DNA from 4 places in the Vibrio gallaecicus genome. Region 1 is predicted to be linked to each of the others. Evidence: predicted binding sites of a transcription regulator. Region 1 holds the regulator's gene; each other region holds the start of a gene.
The links. The regulator PurR, encoded in region 1, represses purine synthesis genes. The targets are predictions, from matches to a motif close to TNANGNAAACGTTTNCNTNA.
Positions count from the first base shown of each region.

Region 2: a site for PurR is predicted at 1,718-1,737, ahead of glyA (serine hydroxymethyltransferase). Genes of this name have one in related genera too.
Region 3: a site for PurR is predicted at 1,354-1,373, ahead of purL (phosphoribosylformylglycinamidine synthase). Genes of this name have one in related genera too.
Region 4: a site for PurR is predicted at 1,954-1,973, ahead of OCU78_RS11145 (NCS2 family permease). Genes of this name have one in related genera too.

Region 1 covers NZ_AP025490.1:1,142,196-1,145,702, reverse strand. Annotated here, with positions in the region: gene torD (molecular chaperone TorD) at 1-317, shown strand, start outside; gene purR (HTH-type transcriptional repressor PurR) at 640-1,644, shown strand; cyclic di-GMP riboswitch class I at 1,802-1,886, shown strand; gene OCU78_RS05090 (TfoX/Sxy family DNA transformation protein) at 1,994-2,584, shown strand; gene OCU78_RS05085 (TVP38/TMEM64 family protein) at 2,714-3,394, shown strand; gene OCU78_RS05080 (putative signal transducing protein) at 3,394-3,507, shown strand, end outside.
Region 2 covers NZ_AP025490.1:2,533,763-2,537,269, forward strand. Annotated here, with positions in the region: gene OCU78_RS10920 (YaeP family protein) at 1-31, shown strand, start outside; gene OCU78_RS10925 (DUF4250 domain-containing protein) at 34-225, shown strand; gene glyA (serine hydroxymethyltransferase) at 412-1,662, opposite strand; gene OCU78_RS10935 (YitT family protein) at 2,010-2,612, shown strand; gene treC (alpha,alpha-phosphotrehalase) at 2,760-3,507, opposite strand, start outside.
Region 3 covers NZ_AP025490.1:751,354-754,860, reverse strand. Annotated here, with positions in the region: gene purL (phosphoribosylformylglycinamidine synthase) at 1-1,180, opposite strand, end outside; gene mltF (membrane-bound lytic murein transglycosylase MltF) at 1,508-3,127, shown strand; gene tadA (tRNA adenosine(34) deaminase TadA) at 3,491-3,507, opposite strand, start outside.
Region 4 covers NZ_AP025490.1:2,578,222-2,581,728, forward strand. Annotated here, with positions in the region: gene frsA (esterase FrsA) at 1-45, opposite strand, end outside; gene OCU78_RS11140 (xanthine phosphoribosyltransferase) at 134-598, opposite strand; gene OCU78_RS11145 (NCS2 family permease) at 639-1,934, opposite strand; gene OCU78_RS11150 (aminoacyl-histidine dipeptidase) at 2,991-3,507, shown strand, end outside.

The sequences.
Region 1 (3,507 bases):
CAAAAGACATGGAAACACTGATGGCTGAGCATGGTGTAGGAGTTAGTGCTGATCTAAATGAACCAGCGGATCACATTGCCATTGAACTCGATTTTCTTGGAAATTTAATCATCCGTTCTAACGAAAATCAAAACAGTGAAGAGTTTGAAAGTAGCTTCCTTGAACAAAAACAGTTTATCGAAAAATACCTACTTACTTGGATACCAAGATTCCAAGCAAAGTGTACAGAATTCGATAAATTTGGATTTTACGCAAGCGTTGCAACACTGCTCGTAGCCTTTTATAAACTGGATCTAGAATACCTAAGCGATGAATAAAGCGATATTCTAGTATTGATAGAATATTTAGATGTAAATGTGACAATTCACCCATAATTATGGGTGAATGTTATTGCGGTCATTTTCCAGTCAGTCTAAAATTGTGATCGCAAACGATAAAATATGAAACACCATCAAAATGTTGTGCTTTACTGATCATGAGCATTTTGAAATTGAAAACAAGCCGCTCTGATTAGCGGTTTTTTGTTTTTTAGCACTTTAATACCATTAGAAAAACTTAACCAGTGCTCTCACTCTGGTAGCTTTACGGCTACTTTGCTGCCCTACTCTCTAGTAAAGTAGCTTTTAACAGGATAAAACCATGGCCACTATAAAAGATGTCGCTCGATTAGCCGGCGTATCAACAACAACTGTTTCTCATGTCATCAATAAGACTCGCTTTGTTGCAGAAGCGACTCAAGAAAAAGTAAATAAAGCTGTTGATGAATTAAACTATGCACCTAGTGCTGTTGCTCGTAGCTTAAAATGCAATACGACACGTACTATCGGCATGCTAGTTACTCAATCTACCAACTTATTCTTCTCTGAAGTCATTGATGGTGTAGAAAGCTACTGCTACCGCCAAGGTTATACTTTGATCCTTTGCAATACAGGTGGTATTTACGAGAAACAACGTGATTACATTCGCATGCTGGCTGAAAAACGCGTAGATGGCATTTTAGTGATGTGTTCCGACCTAACAGAAGAACTTCGTGAAATGTTAGATCGACACGCGGATATCCCTAAAGTAGTGATGGATTGGGGTCCTGAAAGCTCTCAAGCAGATAAGATCATCGATAACTCTGAAGAGGGCGGCTACTTAGCAACAAAATACCTACTAGAAAAAGGTCACACACGAATTGCTTGCTTAAGTGGTCATCTAGATAAAGCGGCTTGTACTGAGCGTATTGCAGGTTACCACCGAGCATTAAATGAAGCACAAGTTGAATTGAATGATGACTTAATCATTGAAGGTAACTTTGAATGTGATACAGCCGTAATTGCTGCAGACAAGATTGTAGGGATGGAAGACCGCCCAACCGCCGTTTTCTGCTTTAACGATACAATGGCACTCGGTTTAATGAGCCGACTACAGCAAAATGGGCTAAAGATCCCTGATGATATTTCAGTTATTGGTTATGACAACATTGAGTTGGCTGAATACTTTTCTCCGCCACTGACCACCGTCCACCAACCTAAGCGACGCGTTGGCAAAAATGCTTTTGAAATATTGCTAGAACGTATAAAAGATAAAGACCATGAAAAACGTATTTTCGAAATGCACCCAGAAATAGTGGAACGAAACACAGTTAAATCACTGAAATAAATAAAGCATTCATAAATGCGCACATTTAAGTGCGCTTTTTTACAAACAAAACAAATGCACTTAGTCACACATTACGACTATCATTTACTGAATGAATGTCACACTTTAAAAATTCAAATGTGAGCTTTGTTCAACAAAATACTTATTCTGTCAAAAGTCACGCACAGGGCAAACCACTTTAAAGAGTGAGACGCAAAGCCTCCGGCCTAAGCCTATATTGGTATGGTAGCGGGGTTGCCGATGGCAAAATGAAAGATTTACCGCTAACTGACATTTTATAGCAACATTTTGCTACTCTCTCGGACCTGCTTATTTGGTGGCATAATTCAAATACACCGAGATAAAACACATGGATAAACCACTACTAAAGGACTCGATGAAGTTATTTGAGTCCCTAGGAAAAATAAAATCGCGTTCAATGTTTGGTGGGTTCGGCCTATTTGCTGACGAAACTATGTTCGCATTAGTTGTGAATGATCAACTACACATTAGAGCTGATAAAAACTCTGCGGATCAATTCAAACAACAAGGGTTTCAACCGTACGTCTACAAAAAACGAGGGTTTCCTGTTGTTACTAAGTATTTCGCTCTTCCTAATAACATTTTGCAAGATCTACAACAAACTCTCAATTTAGCGGAAGTTTCTCTAAACTTCGCTAAAGATGAGAAAAAGGAACAATCTTCAGCAAAACCTAACCGCTTGAAGGATCTCCCAAACCTTCGACTTGCGACTGAAAGGATGCTTAAAAAAGCCGGCATTGATTCAGTGGAAAGGCTGTATGAATTTGGCTCTGTAAATGCCTACAACGCTATTAGGCAGTCTCATTCATCGGATGTAAGCCTTGAGTTGTTATGGGCATTAGAGGGCGCTATAAAGGGTATGCACTGGTCTGTTATCCCTCAACAGCGACGAGAAGAGCTTATCAGCCGAATTAATTAAGTTAATCAGTCACTTTCACACCAAAAAGCCACATTATTTGTGGCTTTTTTTATTTTCAATGAAAGTTAATGCCTTGATTCCCTGTCTAACTATAATAATGATATTAAGTGACATTTAGAGGAAGTATTCATGAGTAAAAAACTAATTTTAGGAATCGTACTACTGGCAACCATCATCATACTAGGTGTCAACTTTGGTCAGTATCTAACGTTAGAGAATGCCAAAGCTCAACAAGTGCTTTTAAATAACTATATTGAAAGTAATTTCTTACTGGCGGCAGCGATATACTTCATTGTTTACGTCATGATTACTGCTTTCTCGATCCCTGGCGCCGCGGTAGTGACTCTACTAGGCGCAGCCCTATTCGGTTTTTGGGCAAGCCTTGTTTTGGTTTCATTTGCAAGTACCATTGGCGCTACATTAGCTTTCCTAAGTAGCCGATTTTTATTACGTGACTGGGTACAAAGTAAATTTGGTGACAAGTTAGCAACCATCAACCAAGGTGTTGAGAAAGACGGGGCATTTTACTTATTTTCACTTCGTTTAATCCCAGTATTTCCGTTTTTCTTAATTAATTTATTGATGGGTCTAACGCCAATCTCCATCTCTCGCTATTACTTAACTAGCCAATTAGGCATGCTTCCAGGTACTGCTGTTTACCTAAATGCAGGTACGCAACTTGCGGAAATTGATTCATTGTCGGGTATTGTTTCACCATCTGTTTTACTCTCATTTGCATTGCTTGGTTTGTTCCCAATTTTAGCAAAATGGGCAATGGCTAAATTTCGTTCAGGTCCGGTGGCTGAATAATGAAAATATTTATTGCGAGTAATCCTGCAGAGGCTCACATTGTATGTGGACTTCTACAAAGTGAAAATGTGGAGTGTGAAGTAAGAGGAGAAGGTCTATTTGGGCTCAAAGGT
Region 2 (3,507 bases), 1.4 Mb from region 1:
AAATCTACTTATCTCAGATTTCGAGGACTAAGCATGAACCTAGCGAACTATCAAAAGATGGATCCTGTCATGCTCATGAGCATCGTCAACATGAAATTACGTGACGATTTCGCAGGGGATTTAGACCGCGTAGTGAATTTCTACGAAATAGACAAAGATGCACTTATTGCAAAACTTGCCTCTGCAGGTTTTGAATTTATAGAAGAAGCAAAACAATTCAGATAATAATTTGAAAACGATATTCTTCCAAAAGACCAACCTAGTGTTGGTCTTTTTGTTTCTGCTGACTTTAACTTCCTTAATCACCTCTCACTGTAGCAAACTACGGCTCATGTATTCTCGCCACATTTACCAAACTCCAGATACAAAAAAGGCTCCAGAAGGAGCCTTTCAAATCACTACTAAGAAAAATTAAGCGTAAACAGGTAGACGCTTACAGATTTCTAGTACTTTAGCTTTAGTTGCTTCGATAACAGATTCATCGCCCATGTTATCTAGGATGTCACACATCCAACCAGCAAGAGCTTTCGCGTCAGCTTCAGAGAAACCACGACGAGTAATAGAAGGAGAACCAACACGGATACCAGAAGTAACGAATGGGCTACGTGGATCGTTTGGTACTGAGTTCTTGTTCACTGTAATGTTAGCTGAACCTAGTGCAGCATCCGCTTCTTTACCCGTGATGTCTTTGTCGATTAGGTCAACAAGGAACAGGTGGTTTTCAGTAGAACCAGAAACGATGTTGTAGCCACGTGCTAGGAATTCAGCAACCATTGCTTTTGCGTTAGCAACAACGCGCGCTTGGTATTCTTTGAATTCTGGCTCTAGAGCTTCTTTGAACGCTACTGCTTTACCAGCGATAACGTGCATTAGAGGACCACCTTGACCGCCAGGGAATACCGCGGAGTTCAGCTTCTTGTAAAGGTCTTCGCCTTCGCAAGAAAGAATTAGACCGCCACGAGGACCCGCAAGCGTTTTGTGCGTAGTAGTAGTAACAACGTGCGCATGTGGTACTGGGTTAGGGTAAACACCAGCAGCGATAAGACCCGCAACGTGAGCCATATCTACAAAGAAGTAAGCACCTACTTTATCAGCGATTTCACGCATGCGCGCCCAATCACAAACTTGAGAGTAAGCAGAGAAGCCACCAATGATCATCTTAGGCTGATGTTCTACTGCTAACGCTTCCATTTCTTCGTAATCAATTTGACCAGCTTCATCGATACCGTAAGGAATGATGTTGTAAAGCTTGCCAGAGAAGTTTACTGGAGAACCGTGAGTCAGGTGACCACCGTGAGCAAGGCTCATACCAAGAACAGTATCACCAGCGTTTAGAAGCGCCATGTATACCGCATTGTTTGCTTGAGAACCTGAGTGAGGCTGTACGTTCGCGTACTCTGCACCAAATAGTTCACATGCACGTTCAATTGCTAAAGTTTCAACTTTATCTACGTACTCACAACCACCGTAGTAGCGCTTACCAGGGTAACCTTCAGCGTACTTGTTAGTAAGCTGAGAACCTTGAGCTTCCATTACACGTGGACTTGTGTAGTTTTCTGAAGCGATAAGTTCGATGTGCTCTTCCTGACGAAGAGTCTCTTCTTGGATAGCTGCGAATAGATCCGCATCGTAATCAGCAATGTTCATGTCACGCTTAAGCATCTGTATCTCCTGACTCAGATTGTACTGAAAGTTTCAAAAAAACCACATAACGACCGAAAGCAAACGTTTTCGTCACCGTTTCAATGCGACGCATTCTACATAATTTGATCTAGGTCATAAAGAGCTAATTGCAATTTTATCATGCAGTTTTTTCATAATGACATGTAAGCCTCATCATACTTGTGCGACGAGTCGCATCGATAATTTACCTTACTGTCAATTTTACGCTTTACACCCTGTAAAACGCAGATTACATACATTTACCTTAATTTTATGCCTCTAGCTACCGAAATGATAAGTTTTTCTCTACTATGCTCGCCCTTACTGGCTAGATAATTATGAAATTGATGGAAAAACACTCAAAAAAAGAAGACTGGATGGCAATTTTAACGGGGACTTTCTTAGTCGCCCAAGGTGTCTTCTTTCTACAATCGGCTCACCTACTGACTGGTGGTACAACAGGTTTAGCTCTTTTACTTAGCCAGTTTCTGCCTGTGACATTTGGTGTCCTGTACTTTATCGCAAATAGCCCTTTCTATCTTTTAGCATGGAAACGATTTGGGCGCAGGTTCGCGATCAACAGTGCAATATCTGGTGCTTTGGTTTCCGTTTTCGCAGATAACCTCTATTTGATGATATCACTCGATACGTTTAATGAAATTTATTGTGCTGTTGCGGGTGGTTTATTAATGGGGTTAGGAATGTTAATCCTATTTAGACACCGTTCAAGCTTGGGTGGCTTCAACGTTTTATGCTTATTCATCCAAGATAAATATGGCATCTCGGTTGGCAAGACTCAAATGGGGATAGACGCTTGTATATTGTTTGCTTCTTTCTTCTTTGTATCACCATGGATCATAATGGTTTCAATCATCGGCACCGTTGCATTGAATGTAGTACTAGCCATGAACCATAAGCCTACGCGTTACTCTGTTAACTACGGGTCTTAATCGCTTATTTTATCGTAAAGCGGGATACTGGAAGCTAACTGTCTAAAAACTCACGATCTACCAGTTAAAGAAAACTATAAATATGAAAGCTTTGAGCCTGACATAGAGTTCAGACTCAAAGCTTTTACTCGTATAGGGGAACAAGTATTACTCTATCAAGAGAATTTTTGTTTCATACGGGCGCAAGGTCACCGTACTTGAAGGAATGTGTGACTGCTCATCAGGGTAATTCCCCAACAACAATTGTGCTTTATCCAATTCAAGCTCATTTGGCAGCTCAACCTCACTCGTTTCACCATAGTAGTTACTAATGCTCACTAAGGTCTGTGTTTCAGTCTTACGCTGGTAAGCAAACACACGTTCATGCTCGGGCAATAAATCGGTGTAATCACCTTGGGTAATCACTGCTACCTCTTTTCTCAGCTCAATTAATCGCTTGTAGAAGTAAAAAACTGAGTCCTTATCTTGCAGTGCTTTTTCAGCATTGATATCCACATAGTTTTTAGCAACATCTAACCAAGGCTTTCCTTCTGAGAACCCTGCGTTCATTGCGCTATTCCACTGCATTGGTGTACGCGAATTATCACGAGACTTTTGAGCCAATACATCCATCATATCCTGATGAGATACACCTTGCTCCTCAACCATTAGCTGATACATATTGGTGCTTTCTACATCTCGGTATTGCTCAATGTCAGTGTAGCCAGGATTCGTCATTCCAATCTCTTCACCTTGATAAATATAAGGTGTGCCTTGCATCATATGTACGGACGCCGCAAGCATTTTGGCTGACTCAACTCGATAGTTTTTATCATCACCTAACCGGCTAACAATTCTCGGTTGGTCATGGTTACACCAAAATAAAGCACCCCACCCTTTGCCGTTCAAGCCAGTC
Region 3 (3,507 bases), 390 kb from region 1:
CGTAAGTACGGAAGTAACCTAATAGGTTTGGACGACCAAATTCGTTGTTGAATGCTGCGCCACCAAGAGGACCTTCAAGCATGATATCCAAAGCAGTAACAATACGGCTTGGCTTACCAAAGTCAGTTTCCCAAGGTTGAACGAAGTTTGGGATCTTAAGGTTAGATACAGAGAAAGCAACCAGACCTGCTTTTGGTTTACCACCAATACCTGTTGCGCCTTCATCACGAATTTCACCACCTGAACCTGTTGATGCGCCAGGCCACGGGGAAATTGCTGTTGGGTGATTGTGCGTTTCAACTTTCATCAAGATGTGTGTTTTCTCTTGGTGGTAGTTGTACTGGCGAGTTTCAGGATCTGGGAAGAAACGACCGACTTCTGAACCCGTCATTACCGCTGCGTTATCTTTATAAGCAGACAGAACGTGCTCTGGCGTCGTTTCAAAGGTGTTCTTAATCATCTTAAACAATGATTTATCTTGTTTAACGCCATCGATAGTCCAATCAGCGTTAAAGATTTTGTGACGACAGTGCTCTGAGTTCGCTTGTGCAAACATCATTAGCTCGATGTCAGTCGGGTTACGACCTAGCTTTTCAGTGAAGCTTTCAAGAAGGTAATCAATCTCATCTTCTGCAAGCGCAAGACCTAAGGTAACGTTTGCTTTTTCAAGCGCTTTACGTCCACCAGTTAACAGGTCAACTTCCGCATAAGGAGCCGGCTCAGCAACCGTGAATAGTGCCGCTGCTGATTCGAAGTCAGTGAAAACCACTTCCATCATACGGTCGTGCAGAATAGCTTTCAGCTCAACGAGTTGAAGCTCAGAAAGTTCAGAAGAGGTTTTAATGTAGAACGCAGTGCCGCGCTCTAGACGTGACACTTTAGCCAGTCCACAGTTGTGTGCGATATCTGTTGATTTTGAAGACCAAGGCGAGATCGTGCCCGGGCGTGGCGTTGCAAGTAACAATAAACCTTCAGGTTCATGCTCTTCAATCGTAGGACCGTAAGTCAGTAACTTTTCTAGCTTCTCAACTTCAGACGCGTCTAGGTCTGCTGTTAAATCAGCAAAGTGGGCAAACTCAGCGTAAATACCTGTTACAGGTAAGCTTAATTCACGACAAAGCTCTAAAAGCTTGTTAACACGAAACTCAGATAGAGCTGGGGAGCCACGCAAAATTCTCATGTGCTTAGGTCTCTTATGCAGTTGATTAAGATGATATTGGAATAAATTCAGCCAGTTACGTGATTATTTAAACTCGTTCTTCTACAATATTTGCGAAGGTAACCAAACCTATACCGATTGCACCTCTTCAATGCGAGCGCATTATAAAGCATTTCTTTTTGTGACGTAACACCAAAAGCAACCGTTTGCGTTATTTTTTTTATTCATGAGTGTAAATGGTAAATTTGCTGGTGAAATCACCTCTTTTATAAGTGTTTATTTAAAGCCGCTTTGCCAGCCTCTCGGGGTTTGATATAAAGGGGGTTCAACTTTTCGAGATTTCATTTGATGCCAAAGTTTACTTCTTCTTTTTTCTCTAAATTACTCATTCTAACGTTAAGTGCTCTAGGGCTATTAGGCTGTCAGATTGAATCTGAACCAAAAAGTGTTCTTGACCAAATAAGGGAACGCGGCGTGCTTCGAGTTGGCACCCTCAACAATCAACTTTCCTACTATATAGGACCAGACGGTCCTGCTGGTTTAGACTATGAACTGGCTCAAGAATTTGCGAGTCAGCTTGGCGTGAAGATGGAGATCAAACCCGCCTACCGCTTATCAGAACTATTTCCAGCCCTGAAAAAAGGTGAAATAGATATAATCGCAACAGGATTAACCCAAAATTCAAATTTGACGAGATCATTCAGGGCAACCCCTGCTTATTATTATGTCAGCCAGCAGGTGGTGTATAAAAAAGGTCAGTGGCGTCCAAGAAATCTAAAACAACTGATTGAGTTTGAAAATAATCGCCAACTAGAGCATACCGCCGAATTTGAGAAAGCTGCATTAAATGTAGAGTTGGACGATAGTGTGAGCAGTGCTTTACCGGCCAATAAGCCTGATATAATTCAACCACTTTCCCCTTCTTTAGTTGTCGTGAAAGAATCGCACTTTGAGCCCACTCTGAAAGAGCTTCAAAAAGAACACAGCGACTTTATTTACCAAGCTGTGAATAATGCAGACATAAATGATCTCCTTAGAAAGGTATCTAAAAATGAGCTTCTATTTACGGTGGCAGATTCAGTTGAGCTATCTTTAGCCCAACGCTTATATCCTGATCTCGCTCTTGCCTTTGAACTAACTGAAGATCAACCGATCTCTTGGTACTTGAATAAGTCTGAAGATGAAAGCTTATACGCCTTACTCATTGAGTTTTTTGGAAATTATAAACAATCAGGACAGCTAGCAAGCTTAGAAGAAAAATACATTGGTCACATAGGTACTTTTGACTATGTCGATACACGAGCTTTCATCCGTGCACTAGATAGTAAACTGCCAAAATGGTCACCTCTTTTCCAAAAATACTCTCAAGAGTTTGATTGGCGAATGATCGCAGCTTTAGCCTACCAAGAATCGCATTGGAACCCAGTGGCTAAATCCCCGACTGGCGTACGCGGCATGATGATGTTGACCTTACCCACAGCTAAAAGTGTAGGAGTGACTAACCGGCTTGACCCGAAACAGTCAGTTCAAGGTGGCGTAAAATACTTAGGTAGGATTGTGCGACGAGTGCCAGATTCGATTACAGAACACGAAAAAATTTGGTTTGCCCTAGCCTCCTATAATGTTGGTTTTGGTCACATGATGGATGCTCGACGTTTAACCAAATCACAAGGTGCAAACCCTGACTCATGGGCGGATGTAAAAGAGCGGCTTCCTTTACTCAGACAGAAAAAGTACTACAGCCAAACTCGTTATGGGTATGCACGAGGCGATGAAGCGCAGAATTACGTTGAGAATATACGACGTTACTATCAAAGCATCATAGGCCATGTTGATAAACAAGCATTAGCAGAGCAAGCTTTGGAAATGGACGACCTCATTGTCATCACTCCAACACCTTCAATATCAGGTGCGCAACCAATCATTAAACTTGATGACTCTGAACAACAAGAAAAGCCTAAGGAATAAAGCAAAATCTTAAAATAAGTTATGTGGGGGGAAAGAGCCGACTTACCGTCGTTATCCTTACCCCCCCACTTTTATAAAGATATATTTACTAAAAATTCAAGCAGCCGCATCCTATGTCATATTGTGGTAATAAAATCGTTCTATAACGTCGCTATACTCATAAAGTTAGAAACAAACAACGTATCTCCACTTACAATTGAATAATAGGATTACACGAAGAATGAAATTAAGACATCGACTAAAGCCAAAGCGCCTTGATAAGACTGTTGCTGCTAATCGTCGGAAGCGTATGCTTGCAAACAATAAGAAGAAAATCATTTGGCGCAATCGCGCATTTATGCAAATGATAGTTGAATAGACACGCTAAGAGCGGCTTTCTT
Region 4 (3,507 bases), 1.4 Mb from region 1:
CAAGGTTTCTGAGAGGTTGCTGCTGGTTTCTTTTGATTCAGACATGGGCTTACTTAGTAGGGAACTATTATTCTCATAATATAAAAAAAAATGCCCCAATAAAGGGGCATTTTTCATAAATCGTAACTAGAGCTTACTTTTGCTTGCGGTTAATAGGCTCAATAAACGTGATGCCTGTATCCCACGGTTGCTCAATCCAAGTGTCTTGAGCAATATCAACAATATAATCATCAAGTAAATCAGCGCCAGACGGCTTAGCACATACCGCAATAAGTTTTGCTTTCGGGTACATTTCACGAAGCTTACGGGCAGTATCACCGCTATCCACTAAATCTTCTACAATCAAGAAGCCTTCGCCATCACCTTCAGGCGCTTTAACTACTGTCATATCACGTTGGTGATCGTGGTCGTAGCTAGAAATACAAATCGTATCAACATGGCGAATACCCAGTTCACGAGCAAGAATTGCACCTGGAACTAAGCCTCCACGGCTTACAGCCCAGATTCCCTTCCACTGCTCTGCAGGCATTTGCTTTTCTGCAAGTTGGCGACAATATGTTTGCATGTTGTCCCAAGAGATGACGAATTTTGTAGTCATAGTATTGAACCTAATAGTTATAAGCTTGTTGGTTTACGAATTAAGCAGCAGTTAAAACGTATTTTAAAATAAAGATTGCAGACATCACCCACACACTAAGTGAAACATCACGGCCTTTACCACTTGCTAGTTTGATTGCAGCGTAAGCAATGAACCCTAGAGAAATACCTTCTGCTATAGAGAAAGTCAGTGGCATTAATAGACACGTCACGACAACTGGTGCAGCTTCCGTTAAATCACGCCAATCGATGCTAACTAAGCCAGATAGCATTAGAATTGCTACGTAGAAAAGCGCACCAGTTGTCGCGTAAGCGGGGATCATACCTGCTAATGGCGAGAAGAATAATGCAAGTAGGAATAAAATACCAACTACAACCGCAGTTAAACCTGTACGACCACCAGCCGCAACACCTGAAACACTCTCGATGTATGACGTTGTATTTGAAGTACCTAATAAAGCACCTACAGATGTAGCAGTTGAATCAGCCAGTAGCGCTTTGTTTAAACGTGGAATTTTTCCATCTTTACCTATTAGGTCAGCTTTTTGAGCCACACCCACAAGCGTACCTGCCGTATCGAAAAGATCGACGAACAAGAAAGCAAATACAACAGAGATCATACCAATTTCAAATACAGCTGAAAAATCTAACTGTAGAAATGTTGGAGCAATACTTGGCGGAGCAGAGATAATCCCCGCGTATTCAACATCACCAAAAATAAGGCCAAGACCTGTAACCGCTAAAATTGCGATCATTACACCGCCTTTAACACCGCGATGTACAAGAGCAATAGTAATGAAGAAACCAATAGAGGCGAGAACAGCAGGAACCGACGTAATTGCGCCCATAGAAACTAATGTCGCTGGGTTATCAACAACAATGCCTGCATTTTTCAGTGCGATAAACGCAAGGAATAAACCAATACCCGCAGAGATACCGGTACGCAGTGACATCGGAATTGAATTAATGATCCATTCACGAATGCGAAAAATGCTTAAGAAAATGAATAGCACACCGGAAACGAATACAGCAGCAAGTGCAACCTGCCATGTGTAACCCATGCCTAAAACAACGGCATACGTAAAAAATGCGTTCAACCCCATACCCGGAGCTTGTGCGATTGGGTAGTTTGCTACGAAGCCCATGATGAAACAACCAACGGCAGCAGCAAGACAAGTGGCAACAAATACAGCCCCATGATCCATACCAGCATCTGCTAGCATCGCTGGGTTTACAAAAATAATGTAAGCCATGGTTAAGAAGGTTGTTAAACCAGCAATGATTTCAGTGCGCACATTTGTGCCATTTTCACTAAGTTTGAATAGCCTTTCGAGCATTTTCATTTCCTATAAGGGTAAAGGTAAACGGTTGCGTAAACGATTGGCTTCGGATTATAAAGTTATCAAATAACAAATTCCAGATAGAATTAAGACTCTAATAGATATTTATGACAAACATTACGAAACTAAGGACATAACAGGGAGGGAGGGTTTTAATTTAGTGCTTATAAAACAATAAAATACATTAGATTACTATATGTAAATCTAATGGTGATTTTTTATACTTCACACCAATTTTCTAAACAATATAAGCCCAATAGCTCATCATCAACCTAATGAAATGCATTACAACTTCAACATAATTAGTTATAAGCATTGGTTATCTATGTCTGAGCTTAAAATTTACACACTGAAAGTAACAGGCAAAAAAAACGCCACTCTAAAATGAGTGGCGGTAGAATTACTCAACCAATATAGGTTGTAAGAAAAATTCTTAATAAATATAGGGGTGAACAAACTGTTCAAGTCACATGCAGTTGGTCTTAGTAACCAAAGCTTGTTGGGTATGCAAAGTTGCCAGTGTAAACAGAGTTGTTAATCCAGAACATTGCAGATGGTAAACCTTTCATAAATATCACCTTATTAAATCAATAAAAATTAAGTTTGATTTCTCAGTTCCATGGAGGCGATAAAACGGACTCTTCCTTTGAGCATTTCGTCTTCACTGCTGAAGTTGGTTTTAATATACCCTAAAGAATTTTTATTACAAGAATTATTTGCACTTCATCACATTTTTTATTAAAAAAAGCTAAAAACACTTAGTAAAATGTAATTAAATTACAAAAAAAGACAATTACAAACGTTTGCTTGACTAGTAATTATGCACTTACGCACTTAGCCATTGTTCTTTAGTGATCTTATAGACAAGACTCCTTTCAAATATTGAAACATTTGAAGCTTAGAAGCCCTACTCGTAAAAAGGCACTAGTGGTATGCTGTCGCCATCAAACAGAGCCATATTTTAGTTCTTTACTCTATATCTAGTTTTTTCATCTACATATTAAGTATGAACACTCCAATACCTGTGGCTAAAATATACAAAAGGAGTCATCCGTGTCTGAATTCCATTCTGAAATTAGCAACCTATCTCCAGCTCCAATCTGGCAGTTTTTCGATAAAATTTGTTCTATTCCGCACCCTTCAAAACATGAAGAAGCATTAGCTCAATACATTATCTCTTGGGCAAAAGAGCAAGGTCTTGACGTTCGCCGCGACCCAACTGGAAATGTCTTCATTAAAAAACCTGCAACACCAGGAATGGAAGGCAAGAAAGGTGTCGTACTGCAAGCTCATATCGACATGGTTCCACAGAAAAATGAAGATACAGTGCATGACTTCACTAAAGATCCTATCCAACCATATATTGATGGTGAGTGGGTAACAGCGAAAGGCACAACACTAGGTGCAGATAACGGCATGGGTATGGCTTCATGTCTTGCAGTATTGGCATCAAACGACATTAAGCACGGTCCTCTGGAAGTACTTCTAACTGTAGATGAAGAAGCAGGCATGACTGGTGCTTTTGGTCTTGAAGCTGATTGGTTAGAAGGCGACATTCTTCTAAACACAG